Regions from separate parts of the Sphingomonas anseongensis genome, predicted to be linked through region 1. Evidence: predicted binding sites of a transcription regulator. Region 1 holds the regulator's gene; the other holds the start of a gene.
What was found. Region 1 encodes LexA, which represses DNA repair genes until DNA is damaged. Its sites were predicted from a motif close to GTTCCNCNCTTGTTCT; they were not measured.
Positions count from the first base shown of each region.

Region 2: the regulator LexA is predicted to act here: its motif matches at 6,578-6,593, upstream of LZ519_RS03170 (S24 family peptidase).

Region 1 covers NZ_JAMGBC010000001.1:256,712-264,582, forward strand. The annotation lists gene LZ519_RS01365 (ComEC/Rec2 family competence protein) at 1-1,754, shown strand, start outside; gene LZ519_RS01370 (DUF4242 domain-containing protein) at 1,761-2,033, shown strand; gene LZ519_RS01375 (VOC family protein) at 2,035-2,379, opposite strand; gene lexA (transcriptional repressor LexA) at 2,382-3,029, opposite strand; gene LZ519_RS01385 (peptidylprolyl isomerase) at 3,105-5,042, opposite strand; gene tpiA (triose-phosphate isomerase) at 5,151-5,900, shown strand; gene secG (preprotein translocase subunit SecG) at 5,944-6,324, shown strand; gene pyrG (CTP synthase) at 6,386-7,871, shown strand, end outside.
Region 2 covers NZ_JAMGBC010000001.1:618,703-626,573, forward strand. The annotation lists gene LZ519_RS03145 (translocation/assembly module TamB domain-containing protein) at 1-1,341, opposite strand, end outside; gene LZ519_RS03150 (autotransporter assembly complex protein TamA) at 1,341-3,347, opposite strand; gene LZ519_RS03155 (hypothetical protein) at 3,398-3,607, opposite strand; gene LZ519_RS03160 (TIR domain-containing protein) at 3,742-5,640, shown strand; gene LZ519_RS03165 (hypothetical protein) at 5,679-5,849, shown strand; gene LZ519_RS03170 (S24 family peptidase) at 5,854-6,501, opposite strand; gene LZ519_RS03175 (hypothetical protein) at 6,768-7,100, shown strand; gene LZ519_RS03180 (hypothetical protein) at 7,102-7,407, opposite strand; gene LZ519_RS03185 (type 1 glutamine amidotransferase domain-containing protein) at 7,443-7,871, opposite strand, start outside.

The DNA.
Region 1 (7,871 bases):
TGGCAAAGGGCGACGTTCGGCTAACGCTCGCTCCGACCGATCCTTCGCTTCCGCCCAGGGTACGGGTCTCGGTCAAGGCAGACTCATTTCCGCAGGGCCTGACGAGCGGCGCGCGAATCGCCGTCCGCGCCCGCCTGGCTCCGCCGCCGCCGATGGTTCTGCCGGGAACCTACGATTTCGCGCGCGATCTCTGGTTTCAGCGCATCGGTGGCGTCGGCAAGGCGCTGGGACCGGTCGAGGTGCTGGCGCCGGGAAGATCCGACGGTCTCGACGGCGTCCGCGATCAGCTCGGCCGGCACATCCGCGAGCGCTTGCCGGGCCCTTCCGGCGGAATCGCCACGGCGCTTGCAACGGGCGACCAGAACGCGGTCGGCGAGGACGATGCCGACGCCATGCGAAGGAGCGGCCTGACGCATTTGCTGTCGGTCAGCGGCCTCCACATCGCCGCGGTCATCGCCGCAGCCATGTTGCTGACCCTGAAGTTGCTGGCACTGTCGGAGCGGCTGGCACTTAGGTTCAACCTGGTGCTGGTCGCCGCTGCGGCCGGAGCGGTCGCGGGCATCGCCTACACCCTTCTCACCGGCGCCCAGGTTCCGACGGTCAGGAGCTGCATCGTTGCACTGCTCGTGCTGGCGGGAATCGCCCTCGGCCGCGAGGCGCTCAGCATTCGCCTGCTGAGCGTCGCCGCGCTCGCGATCCTGCTTATCAAGCCCGAATCCATCGCCGGCGCGAGCTTCCAGCTCAGCTTCGCCGCGGTCACCGCTATTATCGCCTTGCATTCGACCGGCTGGGCCCGCCGTACCTTCATGAGGCGCGACGAAGGCCCGTTCGCGCGGCTTGGCCGGGCACTCCTGGCGATGACGGCGACCGGCCTTGCAGTCGAGCTCACCCTGATTCCGCTCGCGCTCTACCATTTCCACAAGGCCGGCCTGTACGGGATCGGCGCGAACCTGGTCGCGATCCCCCTCACTACCTTCGTCATCATGCCGCTGGAGGCCGCATCGCTCCTGCTCGACCTGGTCGGGCTGGGCGCGCCTTTCTGGTACCTCACCGGTCTTTCTATCCAGTTCCTGCTGTGGCTCGCGCACTGGGTCGGAAGCGCCAGCGGAGCCGTCGCCACGCTCGCGTCGATGCCGGGTTGGGCCTTCGCTTTTATGATCGCCGGCGGATTGTGGCTGGCGATGTGGAACGGGCGAGTGCGCCTGCTTGGGCTCGTCCCGGTCGCTCTCGGGGCGACCGGAGCGGCGCTGGCGCCTTCGCCCGACCTGCTGGTGACCGGCGACGGCAAGCATCTCGCGGTCGTCGAGAGCGACGGCGCCCCGCGAATCCTTCGCAGCCGAACCGGCGATTTCATCCGCGACGTCTTTGCCGAGACCGCGGGCTTCGACGGCGATCCGCTGGTTCTCGAGGAAGCGCCGTTCGCGAACTGCTCGCGCGACTCCTGCGTCGCCGACGTGATGAGGGAAGGGCGGACGTGGCGAGTACTCGCGACCCGCTCGACCGCCTCGATCGCCTGGCGCGACCTCGTCCGCTCCTGCGCGGCTTCAGACATCGCCGTATCGGACCGCTGGCTTCCGCGCAGTTGCAGTCCCAGATGGCTCAAGCTCGATCGGGACTCGCTCGGTCGCACCGGCGGCGTTGCGATTTATCTCCGGGGGGCGCCGCGCGTGGTCACCGTGTCGAGCCAGCTTGGCCAGCACCCGTGGGCGCCTGCGCCGCCATCTGCTATGCGGTCGCGAAAGCGAGGGAGGTGAAATTTCATGCCACAATATGTGATCGAGCGTGACATGCCGGGTGTCGGGAAGCTCGGGGTACCCGATCTCAAGAACGCGTCCCAGACGAGCTGCAACGTGCTTCGTGACCTCGGCCCCACGATCCAGTGGGTCCACAGCTATGTGACCGACGACAAGATCTACTGCGTCTACCGCGCTCCCAACGAGGAGATTATCCGCGAGCATGCGCAGCGCGGCGGCTTCCCCGCCAACAAGATTTCCGAGGTCAGAAGCGTCATCGACCCGACGACGGCGGAATAAGCTAGAGCTCGCTCCACACGGCGAGCTCGCTTCCCGACGGATCGATAAAGTGAAACCTCCGTCCGCCGGGAAAGGAGAAGATGGGCTTGGCTATCACTCCGCCGGCCTTGCTCACGGCGTCGAACACCGCCTCGAGGTCCGCGACCCGGATGACGGGCAGCGGTGCCGAGATCGAATCGTCCGGCTGGCCGTTCAGCCCGACGTCCACGTCGCCAGTGGTCGTCGCTGAATAATCCGGCCCGTAATCGGTGAAAGTCCAGCCGAACGCTTTCGAATAGAAAGCCCGGGTGAACTCGTGCGCGGTCGCGCTCGGAAGCTCGACATAGTCGATCCTGGGATCGGCCATCGTCAGTAGCGCCGGATCAGGCCGCTCAGGCGTCCCTGGATCTGGACACGGCCCTCCTCGTAGCGCTGCGGCTCATAGCGCGAATTGGCGGGGTCCAGCCGGATCACCTGTCCTTCGCGCCGGTACGTCTTGAGCGTCGCTTCCTCATTGTCGATTAGGGCGACGACGATCTCCCCGTCGCGGGCGGTATCCACCTTCCTGATCAGCGCGAAATCTCCGTCGAGGATTCCCTCCTCAACCATCGAATCGCCCGAGACTTCGAGCGCGTAATGCTCGCCCGGCCCCAGAAGCGCAGCCGGAACCGCAAAGCCTTCGGTGCCCTGCAGGGCCTCGATCGGAGTGCCTGCCGCGATTCGTCCGTGCAGCGGGATTTCGATCGTGTCGTTCGCTGCCACCGGAGTGACCGGCCTCGGCGTCATAGGCGCCGGCGCACTCGACTCGGGGAGCTTCACCACCTCGAGAGCACGCGCCCGATTGGCTAGCCGCCGAATGAACCCGCGCTCCTCAAGAGCCGAAATAAGCCTGTGCACGCCGGACTTGGACTTGAGTGCGAGCGCCTCGCGCATCTCGTCGAAGCTCGGGCTGACGCCTGTTTCGCCAAGTCGCTGGTTGACGAAGAGGAGAAGCTCGCGTTGCTTTGCGGTCAGCATTTCCGTGGCCCCCATAGCATGAACAGACAGGGAACGTGTAGGAAACAAATGCCTGCAGGTCAAGCGAGCTGAAGCTTAAAGCGAGCCCGCTGTGATCCGCTTCTTGGTCGCCTGGATCGCCGCTTGGTTCCGCTTGACCCCGACCGCGTTCTTGACTGCCGCCTGGAACTGCTGCGCATATTCCTGCGCCAAGGGCTGCGAGAATTCGTTCTGGACTTCGGTGATCAGCCCCGGCTGGCCGGTAGCGTTGCCGGGCACGATCTTGTCGACCTTGACGACGAAGAAACCGCGGCCCTGCGGGTCTGCGCCGACCTTGGCCGTTCCCGACGCGCTGCTGAACAGCACCCGAAGCGGTGCAGGGACCTTGTCGCCAAGCTCGGACAGCTGGATCCGGCGGGCCCTCATCGGCTGGATGGCCGGAAGCGGCTTGCCTGCGGCCTTCACGGCTTCCGCAAGCGATCCCTTGCCGCGCGCCTTGGCAGCTATCGAGTTCGCGACTGCCTTGGCCTGGGCGAGCGCTTGCCCGCGGATCCAGTCGGTCCTGACCCGGTCCTTGATCGACGCCAGCGGCGCCGGCGCGCTCGACACGATCTGCGCCGGGGAAACCAGCGCAAAGCCCTTGTCGCCGGCGAGCTGCTCGACGACCGGATCGTCCGTCGCCGAAAGCTCGAAGCCGCTCTTGAGCACGGGCACGAGGTCCTCGGGGAACTTGTAGGCTGAGTCGCCGCGCTGGACTCCGCTCGCCGTGATCAGGGGGGTTACCGTCACGGACAGATTCGCCGACTTTACGGTCTCGTCGAAGTTCGCCCCGTCGTCGATCTTGTCCTGCACCTTGTCGACCAGCGTCGCGAGCGCGTCGGCCCGCTTTTCGGCGTTCAGCTTCGCCGCGATCTCGTCGCTCGCCTGGGCCAGCGACTTGCCCGCCTGCGTCTGCGCGGATTCGATCTTGATCACGTGCCAGCCGAGCTCCGACTGGATCGGCCCGATAACCGTGCCGGTCTTGGCTGCAAATGCGGTCGCGGCGACCTTCGCTCCGGCGACGTCGGTGAACTGGTCGCGGGTCTGCGGGCCGAGCTGGACGTCCTGCGCCCCGAGCCCCGCCGGCTTCACCGCGTCGACGAAGCTTTGGCCGGAGCGCGCGCGCTGAGCGATTCCGGCGGCGACCTTCTGGTCCGGCACGACCGCCTGGTCGATCGCCCGAACGTCCTTAGCTCCGTAAACGTCCTGGTGAGCCTTGTAATACGCCTCGATCTCCTGGGGCGTAGCAGAGACACCGGCGAGCTGTTCCGGCCCGATCCTGGCGATCTTCAGCACCCTTTGTTCGGGGACCATGTAGCGCGCCCGGTTGGCGGAATAATATTGCTGGAGCTGCGCGTCGCTCGGGTTGAGCCCTGCAGCGAACGCCTCGATCGGGATCAGCGCCACCTGGCCCTCCCGCTGCTCGAGAAGCATCGAAGCATAAGGCGTGGCGACCCCGATCGGCACCCGGGCATTGTTCGCCACGGGCGTTACCAACAGCTGCTGAAGCAAGGTGCCGGAGATGATGTCGCGGACCTCCGCGTCGGTCAGATGCTCGCGGGCGAGGAAGGTCTGGTAGCCCTGGATGCTGACTTCGCCAGCAAGGCCGCGAACGCCCGGAAGCTGCGCGATCTCCTTGTCGATCAGGCGCTTGGAAAGGACGAAGCCGTTCTTGGCGGCGAACGCCTGCAGCGACCGAAGCTCGATCAGGCTTTCGAGCAGCGGGTCGAAGTCGGCGGCGAGCTCCGGATAGCCGGCTTCAGGGTTCTGCTGCCGGACCTGGCCAAGGCGCCGCTGCATCGCCGAGCTCATGTCGCGATCGGTGACGCTGCGCGATCCCACTCTTGCCAAGGTGTCACTGCTGAGCCCGCCGCCGCCCAGGCTAACGCTGCTGATATCCCCGGCGGCAAAGCCGATCAGGATCAGAAGGCCGACGATTCCGATGATGGCGGTGCCAATCGTCGACTTGGACATGCTGCGGAAATATCTGAGCATAACGGTTGGCAACTCTCTGGAAAGAAGCGGTTGGCAGCCGCTTTACGGGTGGGCGCTTGCGCCTTCAAGCGGGGCGAGGCTACGGCACCGCGCAAGGAGAGGAAAGGCATGGCACGGACCAAGCTCGTCGTTGGAAACTGGAAGATGTACGGCGTCGGAAGCGATATCGCGGAGATCGAGGCGATCGCCGCTTCTGCCAAAAAATTTCCCCAGGTTGAGACGGGCCTGTGCGTTCCGGCGACGCTGATCGAGCGCGCGGTCCGCGCTGTCCCTGGCTTCCCCATCGGCGCCCAGGACGTGCATTTCGCGGAGAAGGGCGCCCACACGGGCTGCGTGGCCACCGCGATGCTGGTGGACGCAGGTGCGACGATGGCGATCGTCGGCCACTCCGAACGCCGTGATGCGCAGCGTGAGACCGACGACGAGGTGCGGCAGAAGGCGTCCGCGGCGCTCGACGCCGGGCTTCTCACCATCCTGTGCGTCGGCGAATCCCTCACCGTCCGCGAGGCCGGCGATGCAGTGCCGAATGTCGAGCGCCAGCTGGACTCGTCGCTCCCGCGCGGCATCGACGTTTCAAAGCTCGCCCTTGCTTATGAACCCATCTGGGCGATCGGAACGGGACGGACCGCGACGGCAGCCGACATCGGCGAGATGCATTCGGCCCTGCGCCGCAGGCTTCGCGCCGCCTACGGTGACGCCGGAGACGAGATTCGGATCCTTTACGGAGGTTCGGTCAAGCCGATGAACGCGGCCGAGATCTTCTCGGTGAAGGATGTGGACGGTGCTCTCGTCGGCGGAGCCAGCCTCAAGGCTGCGGATTTCGTTCCGATCATCGAAGCTGCGGCGTTGAAAGCCTGAGCCTCACTCGCTAAGTCGCCGCGGCAACAGATAAGGCTTCCCGATGCTCTTCACCTTCCTCCTGATCATCCAGACGATCGTCGCCGCCGCCCTCGTCGGCGTGATCCTCATGCAGCGCTCCGAAGGCGGGGGCCTCGGGGTGGGCGGAAGCTCGTCGGGTTTGATGACTGCTCGCGGAGCCGCGGACTTCCTCACCCGCTCCACCGCGGTCCTCGCCGCACTCTTCATCATCCTCGCGATCGCCCTCTCAGCCATCGCCGGTGTCAGCCGCAAGCCGGCGACGATCGACACGTCGCTCGTCAACCAGACCGCTCCGGCGGTCCCGGCCACAACCACTCCGGTTCCGACCCAGCAGCAGCCCGCGCAACAGCAGCCGGCGACCCCGACGAATGACTCTGCGCCGGCGGTTCCGCTCGCCCAGTAGAAAACTTTTTTCGCTTAACGGGTTGCCCTTGGGGGCACTCGCCCCCTAAGCCTCAACTCCCATGGCGCGGTTCATTTTCGTCACCGGCGGCGTGGTGTCTTCCCTTGGAAAAGGCCTGCTGTCCGCCTCTCTCGGGGCGCTTCTCCAGGCGCGCGGATTCAAGGTCCGGATCCGCAAGTTCGACCCCTATCTAAACGTCGATCCGGGGACGATGTCCCCCTATCAGCACGGCGAGGTCTACGTCACCGACGACGGGGCCGAGACCGATCTCGACCTTGGCCATTACGAGCGCTTCACCGGCGTATCCGCGCGTCAGTCGGACAACATCACGACCGGCCGCATCTACCGCGACATCATCGCCAGGGAGCGGCGGGGCGATTATCTTGGCGCAACCGTCCAGGTGATCCCGCACGTCACCAACGCGATCAAGGAGTTCGCTCTCGCCGATACCGCCAGCTGCGACTTCGTCATCTGCGAGATCGGCGGCACCGTCGGCGACATCGAAAGCCTCCCCTTCGTCGAAGCGATTCGCCAGCTGAGGAACGACCTTGGCCGCGACCAGACCGTCAGCGTCCACACCACTTTGGTCCCCTGGATCGCCGCCGCCGGCGAGCTGAAGACCAAGCCGACCCAGCAGAGCGTCCGCGAGCTTTCCAGTCTCGGGGTGCAGCCGGAGGTGCTGCTGTGCCGCTGCGACCGACCCTTGCCCGAACCCGAGCGGGAGAAGATCGCGCTGTTCTGCAACGTTCGGAAGTCGGCGGTCATCCCCGCGCTCGATGCGCGCAACATCTACGACGTTCCGCTGCAGTATCACGAGGCGGGGCTGGACGATGAAGTGCTCCACGCCTTCCGAATGGACGACGCCCCTCGGCCGAACTTGGACCGCTGGCGCGAGGTCATGGACCGGATCGACAATTACGAGAGCGAAGTGACGATCGGCGTGGTCGGCAAATATGTCGGCCTTCCCGACGCCTACAAAAGCCTTCGCGAGGCGCTGATCCACGGCGGAATCGCCAACCGCGCCAAGGTCAACATCCAGTGGCTGGACGCCGAATTGTTCGAGCATGAGGATTCGAGCCTCGCGGCCGAGCTCGAGCCGCTGCACGGCATCCTCGTCCCCGGCGGGTTCGGCGAGCGCGGGAGCGAGGGCAAGATCGCCGCGGTCAAGTTCGCCCGCGAGCGCGAAATCCCGTTTTTCGGCATCTGTCTGGGGATGCAGATGGCCTGCATCGAAGGCGCGCGCGCGGCTGGCGTCGAGAACGCCTCCAGCACCGAGTTCGGCCCCACCGAGGAGCCGGTGATCGGCCTCATCACCGAATGGATGAGCAAGGAGGGGCTGCAGGAGCGAGCGGCCGACGGCGACCTTGGCGGAACGATGCGGCTCGGCGCCTATGAAGCCGAGCTCGGCCACAATAGCCGGGCCGCCAACATCTACGGCGCGACCCGGATCAGCGAGCGGCATCGCCATCGCTACGAGGTGAACACCCACTATGTCCCGGTTCTCGAAAAGACCGGCCTCGTCTTCTCAGGGATGTCGCCCGACGGGC
Region 2 (7,871 bases), 360 kb from region 1:
CTTGGGCGTAATGGTCAGCATTCCATCGAGGCTGGCGTTGGCGAGGATTGCGCTGGCGACATCGCCGACCCCGGTGATGGCTCGAGCCTTCAGGTGCAGCGGGACCTGCATCGGCCACTGCGAAAGCTGAGTCCGTCCTTCCGCGCGCACGTCGACGAAGCCCGTATTGTCGAACTTCACTGCGGGCGAAGTGAGCCGGTAGGCCAGGGTCGCGGTGCTGAACGGACCGTTTAGCGTGACCAGCATCCGCACCTGCCGCCCGGTCATGTTGGTGAACAGCGCCTGCGGGCGAAGCAGGTCGAACCCGATGCGCACGGAGCGGAAGCTGTTCTGGGCGAGGTCGAGGGCGCCGGTCGTGGCAATCCGGAGCGAACCCGAGCCGAGGATCAGCCGGCCGTCGAGGATACGGTCCTTCAGCTGGGCGCTGCCGGTCACGCGGACAATCGGCGACGTCAGCCGCAGCTGGCGCCCGCGAAGGAATTGCGATGGCTTCAGGGCGCCGGAGAGGCCGAAGGTACCGTCGGACGCAGTGAGGGTGAACCTGGCGGTCGGGCGGCCGGAAAGGTTGAGCGCCGCTGCGCCCCGCCAGCGCTTCCAGGTTCCGTCGCCGGTGATCACAGCGTCCATCGAACGCTTCGATCCGAACAGCGCCGGAAGCACTCCATTCGCGGCCGAGCGGGCGCGAACTTCGAGGTCGAATCGGTCGCCGTCCGGCTCTGCGTCCAAATTGAGCAGGAGCCGGTCGGAGCGGTCGATCGCGGCGCCCATCCTGATCACGGCCCGGCCGGAACGGACATCGGCGCTCCCCTTCAGGCGGCCAACGCGGGGCGTTCCGGAGACAGCCTTGCCGACGTCGAGCCGGTCGATCGACAATTCGCCGATGTGGATGTCGAAGCCGGGGAGGATCGGGCCCTTCTTCGCGCTCGGCTTGAGCTTGGGCAGCCGGACCAGGGTGGCTCGGTCAGCGTGAAGCCGGTCGATCGACAGCTTGTTGTACAGCCATGCGCCTGGGGCCCAGTCGAGTCGAATGTCGGGCGACGTGAAGAACACGCCCTTCTGGTCGAGGATCTCGACATTCTTGAGCCTTGATTCGCCGAAGATAGAGCCTTCGATTCGCCCAATTCGGAACCTGAGGCCCGATGAGGTCTCGACCTGGGCGAGCCGGTCGACGACCCAGCGGTGCCCTGGCGCGGTGTCGAGCACGAACAGGCCGATGGCGAGGAGCAGAGCGAGGCCGAGCAAAAGCGCGACAAGCTCCTGAAGGAGCCTTCGTGCCCAATTGCGTTTCAGCCGATAGGGCGGCCGCCCACCGCCGCCTTCGACGAGCGCAGCCTCGGCCATTAAAAGGCCTGGCCGAGCGAGACCGCCACCGCGATCGGGCTGTCGCCGTGGCGCGGATTGAGCGGGGTCCCGACGTCGATCCGGATGGGGCCGAAGCTGGAATAATAACGGAGACCGACGCCGGCGCCGAACTGCCAGCGGCTTGCACCGGGCAAGATATTGTTGGTCAGCGACCCTCCGTCGAGGAAAGGCACGAGCCCGAAGTTGCCGCCGAACGCCTTGAGCCGGAACCGGGCCTCGAGCGCGAACTCGGTGAGGGTCTTCCCTCCCACCGGATCGTTTTCGAAGTCGACCGGCCCGACGCGCTGGTAGCCATATCCGCGAACCGATCCGCCGCCGCCCGAATAGAATCGCCTCGACGGCGCAATCGACGGCGCGTCCGCGCCGAGGATGCTTCCCAGGCGCACCCGCCCGGCGAGAACAGCTGTCCCGGCAACAGGAAGGTAGGCGCTCGCGTCGATTTGCGCGCGGGCGTAGGCGAAGGACCCGGACTTGGCCGAGATTTCCGGGCTGAGCCGGCCGGACATCCTGAACCCGCGAGTCGGATCCAGGAGATCGTCGCTGCCGTCATAGGCAAGGCTGACCGGAAGTGCAGTGATCAGGAAGGTCTTGGTTTCCTTCACGTTGGGATCGCTGAACACCCCGCGCTCGTCGGTGGCCAGGAGTTCGGTGCCCACGCCCCAGGTCCAGCGCTTGCGCCAGATGATGTTGCTCTGCCGCTCGATGCTCCCAAGGAAGCGAATGGTGCGCGCCTCGTATGCGTCGAACTTGGTGTGGCTGGCGGTCAGCTGAAGGTCGAGAACGCGGTCGCGCCTCATGAAATTGTTGCGCCTGAACTGTACGCCCGCCAGCTGCTCGCGAGTGCCCAGAATTCCGCGCAGCGAGAGCGCTCCTTCCGGGTTGAAGAAGTTTCGGTCCTGCCAGCTGACGTCGAGCCGGGCGCCCTCGCCCGTCCCATAGCCAAGCTCCCCAGCTATGGTGTGGCGCGGAGCCGGAGTCAGGGTGACGTCGAGGTCGACCCTGCCCTGGTCGGTCACCGGCACGACCTTAACCTCCGCGGAGGCGACAAGGCCGGTGGCGATCAGCGCGCGGCGGAGATCGTCGACCCTGTCGCGCTCGAACCTCTGGCCCGGCTTGAACCTCGCCATCTCGGCGACGTGGCGGGCGCTGAACGGCGGCTTCCCGCTGACCCGGATCGCCCCGAAATGAGCAACCGGCCCCGGGTTTACCGGAAGCACGAGGGTCGCGAGGTGGGTCTGGTGATCGACGACGATTTGCTGCTCGCCAATGTTGGCGAGAGCGAAACCCTCCTCGCCCAGCGCAACCTTGAGCGCAAGGTTGGCCGAGATCACCTCCTGCGCATTCACGGGATCGCCGAATTTGACGGCAAAGGACTGGCGAAGTTTCTCGGCGTCCGGGCCGGCTGCCTCGAGCCCAGGAAGCTCGACAGACCGGAATCGATATTGCTGGCCCGGCTGCGCCTCCAGGGTCACCCGGAGAACGGAGCCTTCGGGTTCGATGGCGGGCTCGACGAGCGCGTCATAATAGCCTTGGGATCGCAGAAGCTCGGCAAGCAGCTCCGAATCGTCTTCGGCGCGGCGCTGGATTTGGGCGGCGTTGGCTTCCTCCCTTCGCCGTTCGTACAGCGCGGACTGCTTCTCGAACGCGTCCACCAATTCCTGCCGATTTCCCAGCCGCTCGAGCCCGTCGATCACGATCGCATAGGCATGCTCGGAGTCGGTCTCGGTAATTGCAGCCGCTGGAGCGTCGGGCGCCTGTTGCTGAGAGGCGTCGGGCAGGTCCTTGCCGATCTCCGGCCACGGCACGCCGAGGTCCGGCATGGGGTCAAGCGGCGCGGATGGGTCGATGTAGGTGGAATCGGGTTGCGGCTCAGGTGGGGGTGACGGGTTTGCTTGCTGGGCGACAGCAGGGGCGCAGGCAAATGCCGCCGTTGCGGCCGCACAAAGCAGCCGCGCGATGACCCCCACCCCAGCCCGCTCGTCCATTGGTGCAGACTAGAGGGCGGACATGAACCGCGCCAGACCGGCCAGACGATTTAGTGAACGCTTCCGCGCACTTCCTCGCTGCTCAGCGTGACGATGACCCGCTCGATCTGCCGCCAGTGACAGAAGCGGACCAGGTTGCCCGCGTCGCGGCTCTCCTCCGCACGGACGGCTGCCTCGAGACCGGCATTGTCGCCGAAGCGCTCGATCAGCTCCGCTGCATCGGCAAGCGCCGGGCGGCCCGAAATGAAGGGAGAGTCCATTGAAGCGCCTTAGCCCCGGAGCCGTTTCGGGACTGCGGATGAACATCGTCAACGGAGCGTTGACCATCTGCTCTCCGCCGATTGCGAAGGCCTGTCATCGGACCTAAGCTGCCTCCGAGAGCGGGGGCTCACCAATGAGCGATGTATTCGTCTCGTATAAGGCAGAAGACCGGCGGCGGGTTAAGCCGCTGGTCGATGCGCTCGAGGCCGAGGGCTATTCGGTCTGGTGGGACGAGCAGATCGGCGGCGGCGCGCAATGGCGCCACATGATCGAATCCGAGCTCAACGCAGCCAAATGCGTCATCGTTGTCTGGAGCAAGCGCTCGGTCGGGCCGGAAGGCACGTTCGTGCAGGACGAAGCGACGCGGGCGCAAGAGCGCCGCGTCTATGTGCCGGTGCTTCTCGATAACGTCCATCTACCGCTGGGCTTTGGGGAGATGCAGGCGCTTCCACTGAGTGGATGGAAGGGCGGCCGTTCCGAGCCGCGTTTCCAAGCCATCCTTTCTGCGGTCGCCAGGCTCGCCGGCGAGTCGAGCGGTGAGGCGATCTCCGCTTCTGGCGGCACTGGGCTGAGCCGGCGAAACGTCATTGCCGGAGGCAGCATTGCCGCAGTCGCCGTCGCTGCCGTTGGCGGCTACGCGCTCTTCAAGCCGACGTCCGCTTCCGCTGCTGGAAGCATCGCCGTCCTGCCGTTCGCCAATTTGAGCGGCGATCCCTCCCAGGCCTATTTTTCAGATGGAATTGCCGAAGAACTTCGGAGCGCCCTGGCCCGCCTTGCCGGCCTGAAAGTCGTAGGCCGAACCTCCTCGGAAGCGGTTCGCAACGACGATGCGGAGACCGCTGCGAAAAAGCTCGGCGTCGGCAACATCCTCACCGGAAGCGTCCGGCAGTCCCCCTCGACCATTCGCGTCAGCGCGCAGCTCATCGACGGCCAGAGCGGGATCGAACGCTGGTCGCAAAACTACGATCGCAAACCGGGCGATGCGATCGTCATCCAGACGGATATAGCCGAGAATGTGGCCCGGGCGCTCAGCATCACGCTCGGCGGGTTCGAGCATGAAGCGATCACCGCCGGAGGCACAAAGAACCCTGAGGCCCAAAAGCTTCTGCTTCAGGCGCTCGAAGCGACCCGGCGCGGCGATAAGGATGCGTTGCAGGAGGGCATTTCCCTCGCCGACGCGGCGATCAAGCTCGATCCGAAATATGCCGATGCTTATGCGAACAAGGCGCTGTTCACCAATTGGTATGCAAGCACCTATTCCGATGGTCTTCCGGAACTTGTGCGGCTTCGTTCAGATGCGATGGAAACCGCCAAGGTCGCGCTTCGGCTCGCTCCGAAGCTCGCCAACGCTCACCATGCCTTGGCGGAGATTTACCGCGTCGTCTTGGACGTTGGGCCCGCAATCCGCGAGTATAAGATTGCGCTTCAGCTCGCGCCCGCCAGCCCTGCCGTGTTGTCGGATTATGCCTTCATCCTCGGAGCGCTCGGAAACAGCACGGAGTCGATCAGGCTTTCCGATCAGGCGATCAACCTCGATCCGTTGAGCGTCAACGCCTACTTCGTTCATTTTTCCGCCCTGCTCGCCGCCCACCGGTTCAACGAAGCGGTCGAGTTTTCACAGAAGCTCGAACGGACGCGACCGTATCTGTTCAACTGGCCCGAGATCGTCGCGACTGCGCTCGTTGCCCAAGGCAAGCTCGCCGAGGCCCAGGCCTATCTGAAGCGAGCACCAACGGACAATTACAACCGTCTCGTCAACGAAGCGGTGATCCTCGCCCAGACAGGGAAGAGCAAGGAGGTGCCGGCGGTGATCGAGAAGATGCGCCAATCCTATGGCGACGCCGCAAGCTACCAATATGCCGAGGTCTATGCGCAGCTCGGCGATAAGGATCGAGCCTTCGCGGCGCTCGATCGGGCATGGGTAATCCGCGATTCGGGATTGCTCCGAGTGGAGCGCGACACGTACATCGACCCGCTTCGGAGCGATCCCCGCTATGCGGCACTGCTCCGGAAGATGAACTTCCCCGCCTGACGCTGGCGCTTGCAGCCGCGGTCTGCCAAGGCGCGGCAATGGACGGACAAAACAAGCGCGCTGGCGGCTGCTTCATCATGGCGGCAGTCCTGCTGGGGTTCCTCGCCGGCCTCGTAACCGGCAACGCGCTTCGCGGCGTCTGGATCGGCCTTGGCGCGGGAATTGCCGTGGCGGTCGCCGTATGGCTGCTCGACCGGCGCCGAAGCTAGAGTCTCAACCCAGCTTGCGCCCGGCCCAGATCACCCGGCCGATGCAGTGGATCGCGTCGATGTCGCAATCGGGCCAGTCCGGGTAGGCAGGATTGTCCGACTGGACGGTTACCCGTCGTCCGGTGGGATGGATCGCGAGCCTTTTCACGACCAGGACATCGTCCGCGCGAAGGACGTAGATCCCGTCCCGGAGCCGCTCCATACAGTCGCCGAGGTCGACCAGGATGTCGTCGCCGGCATTCAGCGTCGGCGCCATCGAATCCCCCTCGACACGAATGATCGACAGCTTCGATGAAGCCGACGGAGTGAGCGTCCGGAGCCAGCGCTCGTCGAACGCGAAATAGGGTCCTCCCCTTTCCTCCCCGGCAAATGCGCCCGGCCCGGCCGAGGCATGCACGAGCGTCCGCTTCACGGGAATGAGCCCTGGCGGAGGCTTGTCCGCATCGGGCGGGCCGCCGAGCAAGGATTCGGGAACGCCGAAGAAGCGAGCCAGCTTCTTTCGCTCTTCCTCCTTCAGCTTCCTCGGAACACCACGGCGTACGAATTGCTGGATGTAGGCCGAGTTGCGGCCGAGCATTCGCGACAATCCGGCGAAATCTTCGCCGCGCTCGGCGCAGAGGCGCTCCAACACGGCACGGGGATTGGACTCCATGGTTGGTCTCATAAGTGTAGGCATGTGCCTAGACAAGTAGGAATTGCGTTGGGAATGGATGGGCAGCCGAGTCGTCAGACGAAGTGGGGAATAAGCGTGTATCTGCTAAGAGAAGTCGAGAAATTTCTACGCCACCAGGAGGTCGCACCAACCCGATTCGGCCGGGATGCTGTCGGCGATCCGCGGTTTGTTTTCGATCTGCGCAAGGGGAGAGAGCCGCGCCCGCGAACTATACAGCGGGTTCTCGCCTATCTGGAGACGCCGCAATGATGCGGCTGGCCATGTCCCCCGCCGCCGCGGGGTTGCTGCGTTCCCTGCTTCGGCGTGGCGGCGTAAACCGCGATAGGATTTTGCTTACCGAGTTCCGTTCAACGGATTGGCAATCATTAACCTTTACAGGCGAGCAACACAAAATTCGCCTTCGTGTCCCAGCGCCGGATGCGGGGGCGATAGTGGCAAGGCTGGTTAACGGACTTGAAGATTCCGAGTTCTCCATCCCCGGCCATGTGGTTGCCGACATCGCGCTTGCAGGCGAGCCCGATCAACAACCGGACGGCTCGCTGGTGCTCACCATCGAGGCGTTGACGGTCGAGGACTAGTTTAAGCGAGCGACTGGCGAAGCTCGGCGAGCGCAAGTTTCAGTTCGTCGGCCGGACTGAGGCGCTCGCCAGCGCCGGCGCCACTTGCCTTGTTGCGCAGGTGGCGCTCGATCGAATCGCGCAATTCGCCGGCGGTGGGCATGGGCCGCGGCATCGCAACGACGTTGGTGGCGCTCACCGCCATGGGCTTGTCGAGCAGCAATTCGGCAAGCTCCTCCGCCGCCTCGCTCTCGAACTCGAGCGGGCGGAGCTCGAACTCGGGAAGCTCGAAGCATCGGCGTGCGAGGAGTCGGGCGAGAAGGGCCATTCACGCTTCCTACCCTGCCAAAGGTTGCCGGCTGGTTAGGCAGACGCCGAGGATTCGATCAGCTCAACGAGCGCTTCCGTAAAGGGCTTCACGTCGTCGGGGTTGCGGCTGGTCAGGATGTTCCCATCGATCGTCGCCGGTTCGTCCACGACCTTCGCCCCGGCATTGGAGAGATCTGTGCGGATCGAAGGCCATCCCGTAACTTTTCTGCCCCGCACGAGATCGGCTTCCACGAGCAGCCAAGGGCCATGGCAGATCGCGGCAACCGGCTTGCCCGCCTGCGCAAACTCCCTGATCAGCGCAATCGCCGGCTTGTTCATTCGCAGGGCATCCGGGTTTCGGACCCCGCCGGGCAGGACCAACGCGTCGAAATCGGCCGAGCGAGCGTCCTCGATCCTCACGTCGGGCCGGATCGTCCTGCCCGGATCGTCGTGCACCGTCGCCTGGATCGGCCTCAAGTCCGG